DNA from 4 places in the Anaerotruncus sp. DFI.9.16 genome. Region 3 is predicted to be linked to each of the others. Evidence: predicted binding sites of a transcription regulator. Region 3 holds the regulator's gene; each other region holds the start of a gene.
What was found. The regulator Rex, encoded in region 3, represses fermentation and respiration genes when NADH is low (regulators of the CRP and FNR family bind a similar motif). The targets are predictions, from matches to a motif close to ATTGTTAANNNNTTAACAAT.
Positions count from the first base shown of each region.

Region 1 (2,200 bases), on a different contig from region 3:
GAGGAACCGCTCCGCGCTCGCCGTCGCGCCGACGGTGACGCCGAGGAAGATGGTGACGATGTTCATCAGCTCGTTCTGCGCCGTCTTGTTGAGGCGGTCGACCACGCCCGACTCACGGAAGAGGTTGCCGAGCATGAGCATGCCGATCAGCGGGGCGGTGTCGGGAACGAGGAAGGATACCAGGATCGCAACGAGGATCGGGAAGACGATCTTCTCGAGCTTGGAGACGGGGCGCAGCTGCTCCATCCGGACGGCGCGCGCCTTCTTGGTGGTGAGCAGCTTCATAATGGGCGGCTGGATGATCGGGACCAGCGCCATATAGGAGTAGGCCGCGATGGCCACCGAGCCGAGCAGGTGCGGAGCCAGCTGGGTCGTCGTAAAGATCGCCGTCGGGCCGTCCGCGCCGCCGATGATGCCGATCGAGCCGGCCTCGGCGGGAGTAAAGCCGAGCGCCAGCGCGCCGAAGAAGGCGAGGAAGATGCCGAGCTGGGCGGCCGCGCCCATGAGGAAGCTCTTGGGGTTCGCGATCAGCGGGCCGAAGTCGGTCATGCAGCCGACGCCGAGGAAAATCAGCGGCGGGTAGATGCCGAGCTTGACGCCGAGGTAGAGGTAGTCGAGCAGGCCGCCGCCGTTGGCAAGCATCTCCCACGCGATATGCCCGGTGTCGTTGATGAAGATTTCAGGGTGGTACATTCCCGCCATCGGCAGGTTGGTCAGCAGCATGCCGAACGCGATCGGCAGCAGCAGCAGCGGCTCGAAGCCCTTGCGGATCGCAAGGTACATGAGCACGAAGGAAACCAGAATCATCAGGGCCTGCCCGCCGGTCAGGTTCTGGAAGCCCGACTTGGACACGATCGTCTGGACCGAGTCCGCAAAAATTTCAAACATTGTCTCTGCCCTCCGTCAATCAAAAAGGTTGGGTGTTCTGCATCATGCCGGCCTGCGCCCAGGAGGTGCGCTCCCGCGCGCGGCGGATGCTGCGCAGGACAAAGCCGCCCTCGGCCGCGGGCTGGCCGCTTTCGCCGCCGCCGAACATCGAGGCGACCGCCGCCGAGATCACCGCGATGATATCGTCTCCGATACCCTCCTCGACGATCGGCTGGATCACCATGGTGGGAGCCGGAGCCGGAGCCGCCGGCGCGGCGGGTGCCGGAGCCGGGGCCGCCGCCTGCTGCGGGGCCGCCTTGGGTGCCGCCGGTGCGGCGGGCTTGGGGGCCGCGGCGGGCTGCGCCGGTTTTTTCGGCGAGCCCAGGCCGGTGGAGACGAAGAGCTTTCCGATCAGCCAGACGATCAGCGAAAGACCGATCAGCGCCACAAAGACGACCACCAGACCCGTGATGATGACTGCGCCCGCAAGGGTAAAATCAATATTCATGCCCATTCTCCTTGCTATATATTTGGTAAAATGATACAGGAAATTGGTTTCTACAAAAAATCGAAACCAGAACTAAGTATACTATATCTTGCGGGTATTTGCAACGCCTTAACGCCGCAATTTTGAAAAAATTTTAACAAACATTTCATGAAAAATCCATCTCCCCCGCCCAAAAAGACAAAGCGGCCGTCCTTCCGGGCGGCCGCTTTGTGGGGGCTCCACAAGCGCTTATTTAAGGGTGTCCATATACCGCCCGTACGCCTCGCGAAGCTCGGCGGCGGTCTCCTCGGGACGGGTCGGGTTGCAGTGCGCCCACGCGCCCGTTTCGCTCGAGGCGTTGAATTTGACCTTGTCCGCGCTGCGCATCGGCGGGAAAAATTCGATGTGGAAGTGGTAGCTGTCCTTCACATCCGGGCCGTTCACCGGGGCGTTGTGCATACACATCATATAGGGGAACTTGTAGCCGAAGAGGCTGTCGAGCATGCCGACCGTGTGCTTGATGGTGACGGCCAGTGAACGGCGCTCCCCGGGGGTGAACTCAAGGAGGTTCGATTTGTGGGAGTTGGCGAAGATGTACACGCCGTAGGGGTACTCGGTGAAGAAGGGCAGGAAGACGGTAAAGTGCTCGTTCTGGAAGATCACCCGCTGGCCGAACTTTTGCTCCTCGGCGAGCATGTCGCAGAAGAGACATCTGCCCTTTTCAGCGTAGTATTCGCCCGACGATTTGAGCTCGAGCTGGAGCTTCTTGGGCACGAAGGAGTAGCCGTAGATCTGGCCGTGCGGATGGGGCATCGTAACGCCCACCGCCTCGCCGCGGTTTTCAAA
Region 1 is NZ_JANFZX010000021.1:38,956-41,155, forward strand. It holds gene NE609_RS09820 (sodium ion-translocating decarboxylase subunit beta) at 1-888, opposite strand, end outside; gene NE609_RS09825 (OadG family transporter subunit) at 908-1,375, opposite strand; gene galT (galactose-1-phosphate uridylyltransferase) at 1,604-2,200, opposite strand, start outside.
Region 1: the regulator Rex is predicted to act here: its motif matches at 1,497-1,516, upstream of NE609_RS09825 (OadG family transporter subunit).

Region 2 (2,200 bases), on a different contig from region 3:
GCTCCTTGGCCTTGTCGGCGCTCATGACGACGATCGCGGCGGCGCCGTCGTTGATGCCCGAGGCGTTGGCGGCGGTCACCGTGCCGCCCTCCTTAAAGGCCGGGCGCAGCTTGGCGATGCCCTCGGCGGTCACGCCGTCGCGGGGGAACTCGTCGGTGTCGAAGAGGACGGTCTCCTTCTTGACCTTGATGGGGACCGGGACGATCTCGTCCTTGAACCTGCCGGCCTTGCGGGCGGCCTCGCACTTCTGCTGGCTGGACGCGGCGAACTCGTCCTGCATCTCGCGGGTGATGCCATATTTCTCGGCGACGTTCTCCGCGGTGATGCCCATATGGTAGTTATTGAAAGCGTCCCAGAGGGAGTCCTTGATCATGCAGTCGATCAGCTTGCCGTCGTTCATGCGGTAGCCGTAGCGCGCCTTGTCGAGCGCGAAGGGGGTCGCGGACATGTTCTCCATGCCGCCGGCGACGATGATGTCCGCCTCGCCAGAAGCGATCATCGCGGCCGCGAGGTTGACGCACTTGAGGCCGGAGCCGCAGACGATGTTCAGCGTCTGCGCGGGGACCTCGATGGGAAGGCCGGCCTTGAGGGCGGCCTGGCGCGCGACGTTCTGGCCCTGCGCGGCCTGAAGCACGCAGCCCATAAAGACTTCGTCAACCTGCTCGGGTTTCACGCCCGCGCGGTTGAGGGCTTCCTTGATCACGATAGCACCGAGCTGCGCGGCGGGGACACCCGTGAGGGAACCGCCCATTTTGCCGATTGCGGTGCGGCAGGCACCGGCCAATACGATTTCCTTTGACATGTTGACGCCTCCGATTTTTCTTGAAATTCTCAGGTTTGGGGCCGGACCGGCCCTTCGATTATCAGTATACTACAAGGGTTTTGAAATTGCTATATTTTTAACAAACTTTTCACGATTTTTATGAGTTTGTCTAAATCTCCCCCCTCGCCCGAAACCGCTTTTATGCACTTTTGAAACAAACGGCCCAAAGGCCCCTGTCCATGCGGGTTTGAAAGGGAAATTCAGGTCATTCCCTGCGCTTAAAAAGCGTGAGCTCCACCGTGTCGGCGCCGATCTCCAGCCTACGGCAGTCGACCATCTGCCCGATCAGGTGCAGCTCGCTGTCCTGTCCCAGCCCGCTCACCCCCGCGAGCTGCCAGAAGAACTCCTCGAGCCCCTCGTTTTTCTCCGCCTGGTTGAGGAAGCGGTCGAGGTCGTTCACCTTCTTGCGCTCCGCCGGGTCGTACCGGCTTTTGAGCGAGAGCTCGTAGCCGTCCTCCAGCTTGCGCAAATCCATCCGCACCCCATCCGAGCCGACGCTGAAAAAGAACACGATCAGCTCGTCGATCACTTTCGTCATCTTTCTTGCCGTGGCCTCCATATCGATTCCCCCCGTTATTCCCGGTCCCGGCGCAGCGCCTCGATGAGCGGTACCAGCACGATGCACACGAGCCCCGCCGAAAAACCGTTGTTGTAGAGATTGAGCCCCCCGTGCAGGAAGCCGGTGTTGAGCACCACCGAGGCATGGATCACGCCCGCGGCGATCCCCCATTGCCAGCCGAACTGCCCCGCGATGGGGGCGAGCCCCGTCGCAAAGAGGGCCGCCAGCAAAACGTTGGGCTCGTTCAGCGACCACACCATAAAGAAGGAGCTGATCACCACGCCGAGCACGACGGGGATGATGTTCTTGAGATGCTTGCCGAACGCGCCGAACCCGCAGATCGTAAAGATGCCGCCGATGGTCGGCCCGTTGAGGTCGCCGCCCACCACCAGCACGTAAACGGTGGCGGCCGCGCCGATGATTCCCATGTTGATGAGCGTCACGGGCAGTCCGTCGAGCTGGACGAAGTCGGCCACGAGGCGGCCCGAATGGCGGGTGATGCGCGCGACGTCCCGGAAGCTGCGTCCGTTCCACCAGAAGCCCGCCAGCGCCATCAGGGCGAACAGACCGAACAGAAAAGCGGCGAGCGGCAGGTTGTTGCCGGTGCTCCACGCGAGGCGCGCCTCGAAGGTGTGCCCGAAGGATTTAAAAAAGGAGGCGAGCACCATGCCGATCAGCCCCGCCGTAAAGCCGACGTTATAGAGGTTATAGCCCTGGTGCACCCGCAGTGTGAAGGAGGCGACGGCGGGCAGCAGAAAGCCGACGGCCACGCCGATGCCGACCCCGAGCAGGTACCAGAGCAGCTTGTCCCGTTCGCG
Region 2 is NZ_JANFZX010000020.1:18,356-20,555, reverse strand. It holds gene NE609_RS09495 (acetyl-CoA C-acetyltransferase) at 1-802, opposite strand, end outside; gene NE609_RS09490 (hypothetical protein) at 1,029-1,382, opposite strand; gene NE609_RS09485 (DUF1576 domain-containing protein) at 1,397-2,200, opposite strand, start outside.
Region 2: the regulator Rex is predicted to act here: its motif matches at 888-907, upstream of NE609_RS09495 (acetyl-CoA C-acetyltransferase).

Region 3 (2,200 bases):
CGAACCGGAAAATGCCGCCCCGCTTCCCGAAGCCGCCGCGCCCCCCGCCGGGGAACGCAGCGTGGCCGCCCGCCCCGAGCGGGAGAGCTACCCCGTTGGGACGAAGGAGATCGCGCTCATCGTGACCAACCGGACGGAAAACGACCTCATCTACACCCACTGGTTCGACTTCCGGCGGGTGGAGGGAGACGCCGTCGTGCCGCTCACCCCGCGCGCGGGGCTGATGGCAAACCCCGACGACGTCAACGCCGAACGGGTGCTGCACGGGGGCGAGACCGTCACGATTACGCTGCCCGTCGACCTCTTCGACGAGCCGCTGTCGCCGGGCACCTACCGCGCGGCGCAGTTGAGCTGCTTCGCGGATACCGGCGGGCAGGCGCTCGCCTGCTCGGAGATCACCGCGGACTTTGTTATCGCGGAAAGCTGAAGAGCAGGCCGGGGCGCCGCCCCGCCGCCTTTTGAAAAAGGCGGGCGAAAATCTTCGCTTTTGGCTTTCTCACGGCGCGCCCCCTTTGCGGGGGACGCGGCCGGCCTGCGCCAAACGTTCTTTGCCCCCTTTCTTGAAAGAAAGGGGACTGACGGCTTCCGGAGGAAGCCGGACAAAAGAAGGCCCCCGCCGCAAGGCGGGGGCCTTCTTATTTTCGCCTCCCCGTCACTCATCCTCGGGGTAGGCGGCGTTGATTTGGTAGCAGAGGGTCATGAGGCTGTCGCCCAGGTGGACGTTCTCGACGACCGCACCCTCAAAGTCGAGGGAGAGGTCGTAATGGGAGAAGTTCCAGAAGCAGTTGACGCCGAGCTTCATGAGCCGCTGGGCGGTCTCGAAGGCGACCTCCTTGGGGATGCAGAGGATGGCGGCCCGCGGGGACTGCTCCTTGCAGAACGCCTCGAGCCCCGCCATGTCCTGCACGGTCAGGCTGCTCACCTTCTGGCCGATCACGCGGGGGCTGTCGTCAAAGATCCCGACGAGCTTGAAGCCGCTGCTCTCGAAATCCATGTGGCGCGCGATCGTGCGGCCGAGGTTGCCCGCGCCGATGAGAACCATGGGGGTATGCTTGTTGAGCCCCATGATATTGCCGATCTCCTTGTGGAGCGCGGCCACATTGTAGCCGTAGCCCTGCTGCCCGAAGCCGCCGAAGCAGTTGAGATCCTGGCGGATCTGGGACGCGGTCAGCTGCATCAGGGAGGCCAGCTCGCGCGAGGAGATGCGGGTGACATCGCGGCTGAGCAGGTCGCCGAGGAACCGGTAGTACCTGGGCAGCCGCTTGATAACGGATAGGGAAACACCCTCGTGTTTCGGCATATGCAAAACCTCTCGATCCAGAATTCCCGGTTACAGCCGTGCGATGGTGTCCATCACATAGTTGCCGAATTCCTCGCAGGTGCAGCCGGTGTCGCGGCCGGTGACCGCGAGCTTCTTTTCCTCGTACATACAGATGTCCAGCGCCCGTTCGAGCTTATCCGCCTCGGCCTGGTAGCCGATGTGGCTCAGGAGCAGCACCGCCGCCCGCAGCATCGAGCAGGGGTCGGCGTATTTGCCGCGGCCCTCTGCGATCATGCGCGGGGCGGAGCCGTGGATCGCCTCGAACATCGCGTAGCGCTTGCCGAGGTTCGCGCTGCCCGCGGTGCCGACGCCGCCCTGGAATTCGGCGGCCTCGTCGGTGATGATGTCGCCGTAGAGATTGGGCAGCACGAACACCTGGAAGTCGCGGCGGCGCTTGGGGTCGATCAGCTTGGCGGTGGTGATGTCGATGTACCAGTCGTCGGTCGTGATGCCGGGGTACTCCTCGCCGATCTTCTGGCAGAGCTTCAGGAACTTGCCGTCGGTCGTCTTGACGACGTTCGCCTTGGTGATGATCGACACGCGGCTCTTGTGGTTCTTTTTCGCGTAGTCGTAGGCGAGCCGCGCGATCCGCTCGGTGCCCTCGGTGGTGGTCACGACGAAGTCGAACGCCACGTCCTCGTCCACGTTGAGGCCGCAGGAGCCGATCGCGTAGGCGCCCTCGGTGTTCTCCCGGAAGAAGGTCCAGTCGATCCCCTCGCTCGGCACCTTGACGGGGCGCACGTTGGCGAACAGGTCGAGCTCCTTGCGCATCGCGACGTTGGCGCTCTCGACGTTGGGCCACGGGTCGCCCGCGCGCGGGGTCGTCGTGGGGCCCTTGAGGATGACGTGGCACTTTTTGAGCTCGGCGAGCACGTCGTC
Region 3 is NZ_JANFZX010000041.1:15,927-18,126, reverse strand. It holds gene NE609_RS12925 (hypothetical protein) at 1-427, shown strand, start outside; gene NE609_RS12920 (redox-sensing transcriptional repressor Rex) at 653-1,300, opposite strand; gene NE609_RS12915 (isocitrate/isopropylmalate family dehydrogenase) at 1,331-2,200, opposite strand, start outside.

Region 4 (2,200 bases), on a different contig from region 3:
GGAATCGCGGGCGATCGTCAGGCCGAGGCCGTTGCCCGAGAAGGGCCGCCCCCCGTGGTCGTAGGAGAAGTACGGCTCAAAGACGCGCGGCTGCACGTCGGGCGGGATCCCGAGTCCGCGGTCGGCGACCGAGACGCTGAGCATCCCCCGCTTGAAGCGCACCCGGACGGCGATCTGGTTGCCGGGGCGGGTGTAGCGGCAGGAATTCGAGAGGATGTTGAGCAGGGCCGCGGACACCTTCTGGGTGTCGCAGGCGGCGGGCAGCATCCCCCCGGGGATGTCCGCGGAGAGCGGGATGCCGGTCGGCTCGATTAAGTCGGCGGCCGCCGAAAAGAGCTCGCGCAGGTAGTGGAAGAGGTCGACCCGCCGGGTCCGCACGGGCGAAAACCCATAGGTGAGGCGGGTGTAATCGGAAATCCACTCGCTGCTGCGCAGCAGCCGGAAGGCGCTCTGGTTGATGGCGGCGAGGTAATCGGGCATGCGCTCGCGATCCTTTTCGGACGAGCCGGGTCCGCAGTTGCGGGAGAGGAGGGTGAGCATCGAAAAGATGACGGTCAGCGGCGCGCGGTACTGGTTGCCGAAGGAGGAGAGCGTCCGCGACATCCCCTCGGGTCGCATGCCGGAGCCCTGCTCGGCGCCGGAGACCGGCTGGATGAGATAGCGGCCGCTTCCGTCGGGCAGGGCGCAGATGACGGTCGGCCGCTCTGCGAACAGGTGGTTGGGGCCGGCGGTGGTGAAGGAACCGCACCGGTCGATCTCCGCGCGGACGACCTCGGGGTCGTAACCGTGCAGCAGCAGCTGCGCGCCGTCAGGCAGGGCCAGAGCGGGCATTTCCCGGGAGCCGGCGGCGCTGCACCAGACGAGACGAAAATCATGGTCCATCACGGCGGCGGGCTGGCCGGAGGCGTCCAGGAGCCCGGTCAGCTGGTCGAAAAAAAAGTCTGTTCGGGGATCGTCCAAAGGCGCACCTCCTCGCTGCGGAACTGCACTTATCATTTGGGAAGGACCGCGGAAATATTCGGATTCCAAATATTGCATGAAGGCCCGGGAACAGGGAAAACAGGGACCTTTCGACACAAATCGACATAAATTCCGCTTCAATTATAGTATATGAGGGTGTGATTTTCAATAGGAGTTGGGCGTTTTCAATAAAAAGCAAAGTATAAATATCCCGGGTTTGAATAAAATAAAAAAAATCGTTTAAAGTTTATCAAGGTTCTTGTAGTTTCCAGAGATTTGTATTATGATAAAGGTATCAAAAATACAGGAGGTTGTTTCCAATGGCAATTAAAGTTGGTATCAACGGTTTTGGCCGTATCGGCAGACTGGTTTTCCGCGCTGGACTGGACAATCCGAACATTGAATTCGTGGGCGTCAACGATCCGTTCATGACCCCTGACTATTGCGCTTACATGCTTCGCTATGACACGATTCATGGCCAGTACACGGGCGAAGTGAGCTACACCGACGACGCGATCATCGTCAACGGCAAGACTGTCAAGTTCTATGCCGAGCGGGAGCCCGCCAACATTCCGTGGGGTGCTTGCGGCGCCGAGTATGTGGTTGAGTCCACCGGCGTTTTCACCACCATGGACAAGGCTGAGGCCCACCTCAAGGCCGGCGCCAAAAAGGTCATCATCTCCGCGCCCTCCAAGGATGCGCCGATGTTTGTCATGGGCGTCAACCACGAGACCTACCAGCCGAGCATGGACATCGTCTCCAACGCTTCCTGCACCACCAACTGCCTGGCGCCTCTGGCGAAAGTCATCAACGACGAGTTCGGCATTGTCGACGGCCTGATGACCACCGTCCATTCCACCACCGGCACCCAGAAGACCGTTGACGGTCCTTCCAAGAAGGACTGGAGGGGCGGCCGCGCCGCTTCCGGCAACATCATCCCGTCTTCCACCGGCGCCGCCAAGGCTGTGGGTAAGGTCATTCCCGAGCTGAACGGCAAGCTCACCGGCATGGCGTTCCGCGTCCCGACGCTGGATGTCTCCGTCGTCGACCTGACCGTCAACCTCGCGAAGGCCGCCTCCTATGAGGAGATCTGCGCCGCGCTCAAGAAGGCTTCCGAGACCTCCCTCAAGGGCATCCTCGGCTACACCGAGGACGACGTGGTTTCGTCCGACTTCATCGGCGACGCCCGCACCTCCATCTTCGACAAGAAGGCCGGCATCGCGCTGACCGACAAGTTCGT
Region 4 is NZ_JANFZX010000098.1:2,330-4,529, forward strand. It holds gene NE609_RS16710 (sensor histidine kinase KdpD) at 1-960, opposite strand, end outside; gene gap (type I glyceraldehyde-3-phosphate dehydrogenase) at 1,281-2,200, shown strand, end outside.
Region 4: the regulator Rex is predicted to act here: its motif matches at 1,196-1,215, upstream of gap (type I glyceraldehyde-3-phosphate dehydrogenase).